DNA from 3 places in the Sporosarcina soli genome. Region 3 is predicted to be linked to each of the others. Evidence: riboswitches for the same ligand, from Rfam matches in the RefSeq annotation. Region 3 holds a riboswitch; each other region holds the start of a gene.

Region 1 (4,256 bases), on a different contig from region 3:
CAACAGGGGCCATCCATGCTAGGCCTTTACTCTCTACTTGATGAATCGGAAACCAGTCATTTCTTGATCCTTGCATTAAATAGACTTCATGATGGGGGGCGGCATCATGCGTCCCCGTCAAATCAAATGTACCGTCCCTGCGCAACACCGCCCGTACTTCATAATCGATTTTGGGCGCTGTCGTCAATGGATTCCCAACAGCATGTGTCAGATGAAAACCGGCCTCGCCTTCTTTGTGATCCTTCCGTTGCACAGAAATCCCGTCGAAAGAGGCGGTCGCCTTTTCTCTAAAATGCTTCAAGCGGTTGTAGGCGATGGATGGACCGATATTTTTCGTGAAGAAAAGCGGTGACCGTTCAAGATCATAGGCCAGTTCAATATCAACACGGGTACGAAAGCTTTCACCGTTCGGATCGAAATCCCGGTCATCCCCTTTGAAATAGCGGTTTAACGTCAACGGATGGGGATTCATCACCCACTCATCCGCCAAAAAAGTCGTATAGCGGAATGCCCAACGATCAACTTTTTCTAGATTTTCCCTTTCCCTGACAGATGTCAACAATCTCTTGGGTTCGGCGATCACTTTTGTCACCGAGAAACTTTCAATCGCTGCCTCCTCTTTGGAAGACGCTCGATTCAACCAGTCAAAGAGCGTAGACGCGATCGATTTACTGACATTCAACCGTTCTTCCGACTTCAAAAGCGGACGCTTGGAATGGATAGTGTATGTATACGACTCATCCAGCGCAAAATCCCGGTCGATATAGCGATTCACATCTACCGTTTGGAGAAACACCCCATTTCGGTAGATATCATATTCCTGAACGTCTCTCATCTCCTCCCAAGCGAGCGCGATTTGTGTCTTTGCAACAATTGTTGTCATTACCAGTGATTGCAGCGGATTTTCCTTATTCTTCTCTTCCGCGAACGCGGATGTTTGCAATGCGATGACATCCACCACATCCCCGCCAACTACGCGCTCGATGGAATAATTATAGAGTTTTGCATGCTTGAAATCGCCGTCACTAAATTCCGGCACCGTCCCCTCGTAAAGATGGATACCGTCTTTGTAAACATGATATCGTCCTCCAACATCATTCCACGTAAAATAGATCAAATCTGGCCGATGCATGACCGATTTAATTTCAAATACCGCCGTCTCTTTCATTGATAAACCACACTCCCTCCTTATAAAAGTGTGGCACACTTGAGGATTCATTAAACATCTCTTACAGCCAAAAGAGCCGGCCCATTTCAAACTGGGTCACGGCTCTCCTTTTTAACTATTAACCTTTACATCTCCACGCCCGTCAATGACAGACGGACTGCACCTTTCAATCGGCGTGCCGCTTCCAACGGATCATCCTGCCCCGCAATAGCGGAAATAACCGCTATTCCCGAAGCACCCGCTTGAATGACCGCCCTTGCTTTTCTTTCCGATAGACCACCGATACCGACGATCGGCAATCCCGGTAGCAATGATGCCACTCGTCGAACCATTTCCGGACCGATGACAGGCTGTGTATCTGTTTTAGTCTTTGTGCTATAAATCGGACCAATACCAATATAATCGGCCCCTGTTTCAGCTGCCGCTAGCGCTTCTTCTACATTATGAGTAGACACGCCAAGCAACATCGACGGACCTATTTGACGGCGAACAGCTGAAATATCACCGTCTTCCTGGCCAATATGGACGCCATCCGCTTTGACCTCTAACGCAAGTGCGACATCATCATTGACGATAAACGGAACGTTATAACGATGACAGAGTTCTTTACATGCTTCTGCAAATGACCGCAACGCTTCCCCTTCCAGTGCTCCCGGTCCTTTTTCTCGAAGTTGGAAACATGTTACGCCGCCCTTAAGTGCCTCTTCCAATACGACAAGCGGGTCGCGCCCTGCCACATTCACTGTCCCGAGAATGAAATACAATTTGAGTTTCTTCTTATCCAATCACCGCAACCCCTTCCATTAGATTTCCACCTTTACGGTTGTAAGCCCAATGATTCGTCGGACCGTGACCGCCTCCGATACCCAAGCCATTTTCAATGGCCGCATGGATGAAACATTTCGCAGAAATGACCGCTTCCGGCAACGACTCCCCATCCGCAAGAAAAGCGGCAAGGGCAGCGGAATACGTGCACCCTGTCCCATGCGTGTCTTTTGTGTCCACCCATGGCGAGCGGACTGAAAAACGCGTACCTTCCGATCCAACAAACAGATCTTCTGCAAACGGCGCTTCTTTCCAGTGGCCCCCTTTGATGACAACCGATTGGGCGCCTAAAGCCATTATATGTTCCGCCGCTCTTTCTATGTCTGATTCCGACTTTATTTCCAATCCTGTCAATACTTCCGCCTCTGGAATGTTCGGCGTCACGACAGTCGCAAGAGGAATAAGCGCGGACTTCAATGCGTCAACCGCCTCATCTCTCAACAGCGAGGCGCCCCCTTTCGCAATCATCACCGGATCGATGACGAGTGGAATACCGCTATCACGCAGTTCAGCTGCCACCGCCTGAATGATTTCCGCCGAAAACAACATCCCTGTCTTGACCGCCTGTACAGCAAAATCTTCTTTCACCGCCTGAATCTGCGCGGTAATGATGGATGGTTCCATCGACTGGATTGCCGACACCCCATACGTATTTTGCGCCGTCACCGCCGTCAAAGCAGACGTCCCGAACACCCCGAGTTCCTGAAACGTCTTCAAATCCGCCTGAATCCCCGCACCGCCGCCACTATCCGATCCTGCAATCGTCAAAGCCACATGTACCATTCGATTCCCCGCCCTTTTCTTTTTAATTAATTACGCCTCAGCAAAATTGCGTCCAGATTTTGAATTGTGCTTGAGGCCTACAGGATGTAGGTCATGCAGGCGTTGCGAATCGAACAGCGAAGAGTTCGATTTGCCGTATTTCTGCGATCTTTGCAGAAATTAAGGCACTTTCCTTTTAGGACGTCGCGCACTTAGCCTGCCTTCATTTAAACTCCTTTCAAAATCTGTGACATCCGCCGGAGGCTTTATCTTCGTTCAACGGGCGTTTGAACACCCATCGAACAGAAGCCCAACACCACAAGCACTTATCACCTATAGAGGTGGGAGGCTTCTGTAGCTGACGCTACGCTTTCATTACAAAAACATTTGCTGAATAAAGATAAAAAGCCGCTTCCCGGTGACGGTGGGAAGCGGCTACCATTTGTAGGTTTGTCAAAGGTGCGCCCACTTCCCTACGCCAGTATCATCCGGATCAGGTTCCAAGGGTCCGTGCACCCATGCACGTCTCAGCCTTTAAAAAAGGCTCCCCCAGTGGTTGTTCAACTATTCGGCTTTGCAACTAGTGTAGCATAAGTTGGTGTGGTATGCTGGTTTGTTTCGTGTTTACGGCACCTGATCAAGTATAAAGTATTAATTCGCCGATATATGCGCGTTGAGCGCCAATATCAAGACGTTATACGCCAATAAACGCCCGACAAACGCTGATATCAGGTCGCCATACACCAATATAGGCCCAATAAACGCCAATATCTTGTTTTCTTCCCATCTTAAATCGTTGGACCATGCGTCTTCTTGCACCTAAACTTTGGCAACAATCAATCCAACTCTCTCAATCGCCTGCTCAGCGCTTGAAAATCCCGATCCAATTCCGCATACTTTTTATCGCCCGGCTTCAGCAAACTTAGCTGTCCTAGCACTGCCTGCAATTCGGTTTCCAATCGCAATCGTTCTTCTGCGGACTTTTCTGGTTGAATTGCATCCTCACGCGCTTTCCACTCCGCATAGGTCATCGGCACTTTCCTGATTGTCCCTTTCTCAAAAACTAGCAATCCATCCGCCATCCGCTCTGTGAAATAACGGTCATGCGAAGCGAATAGCAATGTTCCGGGAAATGACTCCAATGTCTTTTCGAGTTCTTCTCGCGAAGGAAGGTCCAAATGGTTGGTCGGCTCATCCAACAGCAGCACATCCGCCCCTTCCAAGATGAATTGCATCAGTTTCACTTTCACACGTTCGCCCATGCTAAGCGCGGATAACGGCAAATCCCAATGCGCTTGCGTAAAACCAAGATTCGTCAAATTGGTCCGGATCATGCCTTGCTCGTGAAAAGTTGCCACATCGAAATACTCTGCCATCGTCACATCCGGAAGATCGAGCACCGTTTGTTTCAAATAGCCGATCGTCATCCCTTCCGTTTTCCACAGCTTCCCTTCATACCCTTCCTCTTCGAGCATCATCCGGAATAACGTCGATTTCCCTG
Region 2 (4,256 bases), on a different contig from region 3:
GTTCATTGATCGTTTTAGCGGTATGATAGCTTTCTTGCATGTTTAACTGTTGCACATAGACATCATCCGTACTTTTTTTATCAGCGACTGTCTTCCTTTCATAAAAGGAATGTTCTTCCTCCAAACCAAGGACAACTTGCTGGACATTATAATGTTCTTGATCCAACACTTCGAAAATCGATGACTCACGTTCCGGGAGTAACGATAGAATTTGTTGGATATGTCCTTCGCTCAGTTGCATCTCATTCGACAGGTCCAATTGAGCTTCGTCTTTCTTTACTTTCAGTCTTTCTACGAGCTCACGATAAGGCTCCGTTTTGAAGATCTTTCGCATGATCGTCTCTTTGTTTTCGGTATCCGATGTGAGGAACTTCCGGAATTCCCCTTGCGGCAACATGACGATTTGGCTGAATTGCGCTTGCGTAAAACCGATGAGTTCTTCCACTTTCTTGTTAATTTCGGAGACGATTTGCCGATCGACACAAGGTACTTCCCCTTCCGCTGTCAATTCATGAAACGTACAACGGCCGGCCGTTTCGGATTTATTTCCTTTTTTTATGTAGGGAATTTGTCGCATAATGCGATATGTCCGCTGATGGATCATAAATGTCAATTCTACCGTCGTTTGAACGGCATCGTCCGCAAAATCGCTGCGCATCGCCTTGATATCTGTCCGATCTTCACCGCTTGCTTGTCCGTACAACGCAAAGCAGATTCCATCGAAAATCGTCGTTTTTCCAGCGCCAGTAGCTCCCGAAATAACAAACAACCGATTCTCTTTCAACTCCCTAAAATCGATCGTTTCCGTCCCTTTATACGGTCCAAATGCCGTCATTGTCAACTGAATCGGTCTCATGAGCCAAATCCTCCCTTCTGCATCACTTCGTGGAGCACTCCCACGAATAGCCCTTCCGTCTCTTCATCGGCTGCCTCCCCTTTCACCTCTTCGTAAAACGCTTTGAAAAGAGCAATGTCATCTTGTTTTTCATGTCTGATTTGCCCTTCACTTTCCAAACGCCCTTTCGGTAGCGTCATCTTCCGCTCGACATGCATGGCATTCGGATAGACCGACCGTATTTTCTCCATCGGGAATAAAACCGGTGTCTCATCAAGCAATTTGACAAAGACATAATCTTCACTGATCGGCTGTAACAGAATTTCTTCCATCGTTCCTTCGACAGTGCGCATATCATGCTGAGGGTTCAATGTACGCTTTTCCACACTGACTTGCCCGTCAGCATCCAATTCCACGACCAAAAATCCTTTTTGATGATGTTCTTCCGAAATGGAATATTTCAAGGGTGAACCCGCAAAACGGATCGTTTCATTCAACACATAATGCGCTTGGTGCAAATGGCCGAGTGCTGTGTAATGAAACGGTTCAAACAGATGAGCCGAAACATATTCCGCCCCGCCAATCGCCAATGGTCGTTCTGAATCACTCGTATTCGCTTCACTTTCCCCATGTGGTGTCACAAATGCATGGCCGACAAACACATGTCGTGCACGCTTCGCCATGTTTTGCTCAATGCCCTCGATTACTTTTTTCATCGCGTCGTTATGATTGGCAATCGTCTCGTCATCCTGTAGGTATTTGACAATGGAAGGATCCGCAAATGGGACAAGATGAAAATGGACTTCGCCGTGATCATCCGCCAACACAACCGGTTCGATCACTTGCGTCATCTGGCCCGCAATATGATAGCCGTTCGCGCGCATCAATCCGCTTCCGAAATGTAGACGACCAGGACTATCATGGTTGCCACTGACAGCCAAGACAGGCGTCTTCAATTCAATAGTGATTCTCTCAAGCACGTCATCCAATAGCGCAACCGCTTCCGTTGGAGGGACTGCCCGATCATACAAATCACCCGCAATGACGACTGCATCCGGCCTTTCTTCTTTGATTGCTTCGACGAATTGATCCAACACATGGCGCTGGTCATCGGTCATGTAAACCCCTTGTACCAGCTTGCCTAAATGCCAATCCGCTGTATGAAAAAACTTCAATGTCCTCTCCCCTTTGCACTTCTTTTCTTCATTTTACAGGACAAAGTCCGAAAAAGGAAACATACATTCCTTTCTTACTATTTCAACAATAAAGGTTGACCTTCCATTTCAACTATGCCTATAATGGGGGCGAATCCAATTGCATACGCTCCACCGCTAGGGGTGCTCAAACAGAGCTGAGAGAGGCATTGCCTTAACCCTTATAACTTGAACTGGTTAATACCAGCGTAAGGAAGAGGTGCTGACAATGAATTCTGCCGTTCTGTCTCTCGGTATGAGCACGCTGTCTACAACCCACTCCTTCTTCATGAGTGGGTTTTTCGCTTTATTTTGAAGATAAAGTGAGAGCCTTCGATGATTGCCAAAGCGGATGGAATGGATTGGTTTCAATAATTTAAGGGAGTGTTGGAAAAATGAAATTTACTGATCGCTTGCTTGAAAAGACGTTACCAATCTGGAGACAGAATCATAGTCATCCATTTGTACAAGGAATTGGCGATGGGACGCTCGATCCGGATAAATTCCGATTTTACATGGTACAAGATTATCTGTATTTAATTGATTACTCGAAAGTGTTTGCGATCGGGGCAGTCAAAGCGGACGATTTGGAAACGATGGGCAAGTTCGCTTCGCTCCTCGACGGTACATTGAACACGGAGATGGCCCTTCACCGAAGCTACGTGAAGCGATTTGGTATTTCCGAACAAGAACTTGAAACGGCAAAGCCTTCTCCTATCGTTCTTGCTTATACGCACTACATGTTGCATGTCTGTCAAAATGGCACAACCGCTGAAGTCATTGCCGCATTGCTTCCTTGTGCATGGAGCTATTGGGAGATCGGCAAGGAGCTCAATGCCATTCCAGGAGCTGCTGATCATCCATTATATGGGGATTGGGTGCGTATGTACTCCTCAGAAGAATTTGGGGAACTCGCCGGTTGGTGTATCGAACTGATGGACAAAGCGGCGGAAGGCAAACCGGAACATGAATTGCTGAAGCTAGAAGAGATTTTCCTCAATACGACTCGTTTTGAATATATGTTCTGGGATATGGCGAATACCAAACAGATGTGGCCTGGAGCTGAAACCGTCAATGTTAGCGTTTGACAAAGTAACATTCGGTTATGGATCGAATGACAACATCTTAGATCAGCTATCTTTCAAAATCCGCCCAGGCGAATTCATTTCGATTGTCGGGAGAAGTGGATCGGGGAAAAGCACGATTTTCCGCCTCGTTACAGGATTGGACGAACCGTCAACAGGAACCATTACACTGGACGGCAATCTGAACGGGCAGCGCCTCGGCAAGGTCGGTTATATGCCGCAACAAGATCTTCTATTGCCTTGGCGTACTGTATTGGAAAATGCCTGTTTACCACTTGAAATTGCCGGGATGAAGAAAAAGAGTGCCCATGAACAGATCATGCCTCTATTGCAAGAGTTCGGCCTTGCCGGAACGGAAAACAACTATCCGGAGGAATTATCCGGTGGGATGAAACAGCGCGTCGCTTTTTTGCGCGCTGTCCTCTCCGGCAATCCGCTCCTCTTATTGGACGAACCTTTTTCTGCGCTCGATGCTATTACAAAACTAGCGATGCAAGAGTGGTTGATCGAACGGTGGGAAAAGCGGACGGCCACCGTGCTCTTCATTACACATGATGTAGAAGAAGCACTGTTCTTATCAGACCGCATTTTCATGTTGCGGAATAAACCTGTCACATCTTTTGAAGAAATCGAAGTGCCACTGGGAAGACCTCGTTCACGGAATGATTTACATAATCCGGAGATTCTTCAATTGAAAGAACAATTGCTGTGTGCATTACGGGAAGAGGTGATGCAATGAAAAACGCATCTTCTCTGCTCATTGTCCTTCTATTTCTCAGTGTGTGGGAAATCGGAGCACGACTGGCCAATCAAGCATTCATCCTTCCTTCACCAATTCAAATTGCTATCAAGCTTTGGGAATTAAAAGAAGTACTGATTATCAATCATTTGCCCGTCACTTTACTGACCATCATCATCGGGCTCGCCATCTCAATTGTTTCAGGTACGGCAATCGCTGTTTGGATGTTTTCCAATCCTTCGGTACGAAAAGCACTCTATCCGATTCTGATCGCCTCCCAAATGATTCCTGTCATTGCATTGGCACCGATTTTCGTGCTATGGTTCGGCTACACAATTTGGAGTAAGGTGGCTGTTGCGGTACTGATCACTTTTTTCCCGATTACCGTCAATACATTTGACGGA
Region 3 (4,256 bases):
GCAAGAAGCGCTGACACGATTAATGGAGGGACGCACAACATTTGTTATCGCCCACAGGCTATCCACAATTGTCGATGCAGATAAAATCATCTTCATTGAAAACGGGCAAGTGACAGGCATGGGAACCCATCACGAATTGACGCAATCCCATGCGCTATACCGGGAATTTGCTGAGCAGCAATTGGCGTAATGAAATACAGTACCCCTTAGGGGAGCAATAAAACCAATTGAACACACAAAAAGAGTGCCAAATCTCGATGATTCGGCACTCTTTTTAAATAGGGTCAAACCTTGGTCCATCAGGCTCCGGCAAATCCACTCTTGCGATGGATATTTTGCAACGGGAGTGTCAAAGACAATATATGGAGTCCAGCGGTTTGACAACGGACGCCATTAGCAAACCGAATGTCGATTCGATTATCGGGCTTTCCCCTTCCATCAGTATCGGGCAGCATGTCACGAACCGCAATCCGCGTTCGACGGTCGGCACAGTCACCGATATGTACACGTATTTGCGATTGATCTACGAAAAAATCGGTGAACGCCCTTGTGAAAACTGCGATAAAGTTCCCTACAATTCAGTGGATCTCTCTATTATCATACATGAGGCAAATGATAAAGTTACCCGGGAATTAAACCGTATAAAATCATCATTGGTATTTAATATTTTGAAGGGTAGGGGTATCACTTAACCCATTTTTCGGGGTGTTACACCATTCATAAATGAACCGAATCATCACTTTTGTAAAATCCACGAGCTGTTCAATGCGGACTTTTTCATTTACCGCATGCGCGTTTTGTAAATCTCCGGGACCATAAATAACGGTTTGGATGCCCGCATCTCCAAGCCATCCACCATCTGTAACGGTAGGGGAGTAATCGACAATGGCTGGGATGTTCAATTGGGATTCGTGACAACGTGACAATAATTGGACGCCGGGCGCTTCTGGGTCTATTTCTAATGAAGGGAAGATCTCACCCTTGTCCTCAATCATCGACGTCCCACCCCATTCAAATATCGGTGGATTATCGCGTAACCAACTATCGCTTTCGGCGACTTTACGTAAATGCATTTCGACTTCTTCTGCTACTTGTTCATGTGTTTCATCGGGATAAAAATGAACGGTAATCCACAATCGACATTCATCCGCGATAAAAGCTGGATGTCTGCCACCTTCAATGACGGCAGGGTTAATGGTTGAGGAGCCGGCTGGGAATCCGGGGTAACTTTTCATAACAGCCCAATGTCGTTCCAAGTCTTGTAATCCAGCAATCATTTTCATCATCTTTTCTATGGCGCTTGCACCGTGGAGACCACCACCTGCGTGAATCATACTTCTTCGCGTAGCGTCATGATGTGTTGTTGGGCTTTTGATCGTCACCCATCCGGTGATGACGCCGCCTTGCCCTTGGATATGAAGATCGGATGTATCGACAACGACCGCGAAATCGGCAGTATAGCCTCTTTGTGTACACGCCAGCGTTCCGGCTTCGCCAACTTCTTCACCAATTACAGATTGGAAAATCAAATCGCCTGCAAGTTCGAGGTTGGCTTCTTTCAATAATTGGATGGCAAACAGGGAAGCGGCTAATCCGCCTTTCATATCTGCCGCGCCTCGTCCGATCAAATGTCCGTCCTGAATCGTCGGTTGAAAGGGGCTTGTAGCCCATTGCTCCTGTTCGTCAATTTCAGCTACATCGACATGCCCGTTAATGATAAGGCTATTATGTAGTTTGGCATCTGTCCCTTTTAATAAACCTACAACGTTTGGATCATTAGGATACACATCCCACTGGTCGATTGCAAAGTCCAGTGTTCTTAAAAAGTTAGCAATAAATTCCTGTGCTTCTTTCGTGTTTCGGGCTGGCGGGCTTGGCGTTTCGAACTGAATCAGCGTCTTTGTAAGATGGATTAACTCCTCTTGTCGTTGTTCTACTCGTGCAATGACTTGCTCAATTGAGCGCATAAACATTCCTCCCATATTTGAAATCAATTACGCCTCGGCGTAATTGCGTCCAGATTTTGAAGCGAGCTTGCTCGATTGACTCCTTTCAAAATCTGTGACATCCGCCGGAGGCTTTATCTTCTTTCAGCGGGCATTTGAACACCCATTCAACAGGAAACAAAACTAGCATTCATCTCGCCACCTACAGAGGTGGGAGTCTTCCGCTGAATGAAGATAAAAAACCACTTTCACAGAATGGAAAGTGGTTGAACGCACAACGAAAAATGCGTGAACAAGTTTTACCACTTCCCTACGCTAGCATTATCTAGGTCAGGTCATTAGGGTTGAGCACATAGGTCTCTCTCAGCTTGACAGCACCCCTAGGGTATCGATTAGGATTGAAATGAATCTATCTCCACCATCGCACGGATTGAAAATTAAGTCAATCATGCGAATGATGTGGATAGTTTTTGCTATCTTCAGAGTTGATGCAAAGGTAAAAGGTAATTATGATTAGGTAAATGAAATAGTTGAAAGGGGGATTAACGTGCTTGACTTGTCTACTTTAGGTGCATTTATTGTTGTGGTTATCGGTTTGTTTTTGATACCGGGGCCTGCCGTCTTTTTGACGATCACACGGGCAGCGCAGGGAGGTCATAAAACGGGGATTATGACAGGGCTTGGCATTGCCACGGGCGATTTTCTACATGTATTGCTTGCAGCTGTCGGATTCTCGGCAATTCTTATGACTTCTGCGGTTGCGTTTAATGTCGTGAAATTTGTGGGAGCGGCTTATTTATTATATATGGGGATTCGGGCGATTTTCGCGAAAACGGCAACCTCAAAGATGCCGGATGTATCACATGTTTCTGCAGCACGTGCTTATGGACATGGGGTTTTGGTAGAGGCTTTGAATCCCAAATCTGCTCTCTTCTTTTTAGCTTTGTTCCCACAATTCGTTCATCCGGAAAAAGGATCGACCCTTGCCCAATTTTTAACGCTCGGAGTCATTTTTGTCGTGATGAGTATCCTCTATACATCGACTTTGTCGATTGGTACGGGAACAATCACGCGATGGATGAAGCGGGGGTCATCCGGGTTTGGCCGGTGGGGCAATAAATTTGTCGGTTTGGTCTATATCGTCATCGGTTTGCGGGTTGTTTTCCAAAGCCGTTAGAGACGTGAAAAAACTCGAAAAAACTTGCATAATCTTCTGGTCAGGCGTATGATAATGACTGTGTGACCGATATTGTATTTCGGTCACAAGAGGAATTCCTTTCGAAGTGAGGTGGGAAAATGGACCGTAGACAGGAGATCATGGCGGCGGCAGCCAAATCATTTTCGCTGTTCGGCTACAAGGCGACTACAATGGACCAAGTTGCAAAAATTGCAAATGTCGGCAAAGGGACAATCTATACGTTTTTTTCCAATAAAGAGGAATTGTTCAATGCCATCGTGCTCAAAATGATTGATGAAATGAGAGATGAGGCGGATACCGTTTCAATGGAAGGTGCGTCGTTTGAGCAAATTGCACATGCAAGATTGATGCGTATGCTCAAGTTTCGTAAGACCCATCAATTATATGCAAAATTGATTGATGAAGAAAAAGAATTACGTACCCCTGCCGTAAGCGAAGTTTTACAGGCGATCGAGCAAGAAATTGTTACCTATATTAAAGAAAAAATTGAAAAGGCGGTTGCGAAAGGCGAGTTGAAGCCTTGCGATACCGAATTGGTCGCCTATTTGCTATTCAAATCTTATCTTGCACTTGTCGCGGATTGGAGCAAAAACCACGATGAAGAGCTTGGAGAAGAGCGAATTGCTGCGTTATTGAGTGGAACCATTTTTAAAAGTCTCTTAGTTTGAGACTCTTTTTTTATTCATATATGACCAAATGAAGAAAATGGTCAATCAGTACAGAGGAGAGAAGATTTATGAAAAAAACAATGACAGGCGCAGAGTGGAAACAATTATTGCGTTCCCGGAAGCTGATGGTTCCGATGATCGCCATTTTGTTCATTCCCGTCCTTTATGCAGGGATGTTCTTATGGGCATTTTGGAATCCATATGCGAATATGAGTGACTTGCCTGTCGCCATTGTGAATTTGGATGCAGGATCAGAGATGGATGGGGAACAGCTGGCACTTGGGAAGGAGCTAGCTGATAAGTTAATCGATAGCCATCAATTTGATTTCAAAAATGTGTCAAAGATAGATGCAGAAAAAGGGCTGGCAAACCAGGAGTACTATGTTGTAATCGAAATACCGGAAAATTTTTCCCAACATGCAACGACATTGCTCGATGACAATC

What was found. A riboswitch is a leader RNA that binds a small molecule or an ion and turns the genes downstream of it on or off. The one in region 3 is predicted to bind thiamine pyrophosphate.
Region 1: another riboswitch for thiamine pyrophosphate. It lies ahead of thiD (bifunctional hydroxymethylpyrimidine kinase/phosphomethylpyrimidine kinase); the one in region 3 lies ahead of ACFPRA_RS10425 (acetylornithine deacetylase).
Region 2: another riboswitch for thiamine pyrophosphate. It lies ahead of tenA (thiaminase II); the one in region 3 lies ahead of ACFPRA_RS10425 (acetylornithine deacetylase).

The regions. Positions count from the first base shown of each region.
Region 1 is NZ_JBHSNO010000007.1:226,672-230,927, reverse strand. Features, by position in the region: gene ACFPRA_RS14755 (DUF3238 domain-containing protein) at 1-1,168, opposite strand, end outside; gene thiE (thiamine phosphate synthase) at 1,294-1,953, opposite strand; gene thiD (bifunctional hydroxymethylpyrimidine kinase/phosphomethylpyrimidine kinase) at 1,946-2,776, opposite strand; TPP riboswitch at 3,209-3,316, opposite strand; gene abc-f (ribosomal protection-like ABC-F family protein) at 3,592-4,256, opposite strand, start outside.
Region 2 is NZ_JBHSNO010000008.1:221,856-226,111, forward strand. Features, by position in the region: gene ACFPRA_RS16305 (AAA family ATPase) at 1-856, opposite strand, end outside; gene ACFPRA_RS16310 (exonuclease SbcCD subunit D) at 853-2,010, opposite strand; TPP riboswitch at 2,159-2,261, shown strand; gene tenA (thiaminase II) at 2,424-3,116, shown strand; gene ACFPRA_RS16320 (ABC transporter ATP-binding protein) at 3,103-3,852, shown strand; gene ACFPRA_RS16325 (ABC transporter permease) at 3,849-4,256, shown strand, end outside.
Region 3 is NZ_JBHSNO010000005.1:1,327,821-1,332,076, reverse strand. Features, by position in the region: gene ACFPRA_RS10435 (ABC transporter ATP-binding protein) at 1-190, shown strand, start outside; partial or broken gene uvrA (ABC-ATPase UvrA) at 294-560, shown strand; gene ACFPRA_RS10425 (acetylornithine deacetylase) at 651-1,967, opposite strand; TPP riboswitch at 2,237-2,338, opposite strand; gene ACFPRA_RS10420 (LysE family translocator) at 2,494-3,123, shown strand; gene ACFPRA_RS10415 (TetR/AcrR family transcriptional regulator) at 3,243-3,812, shown strand; gene ACFPRA_RS10410 (YhgE/Pip family protein) at 3,881-4,256, shown strand, end outside.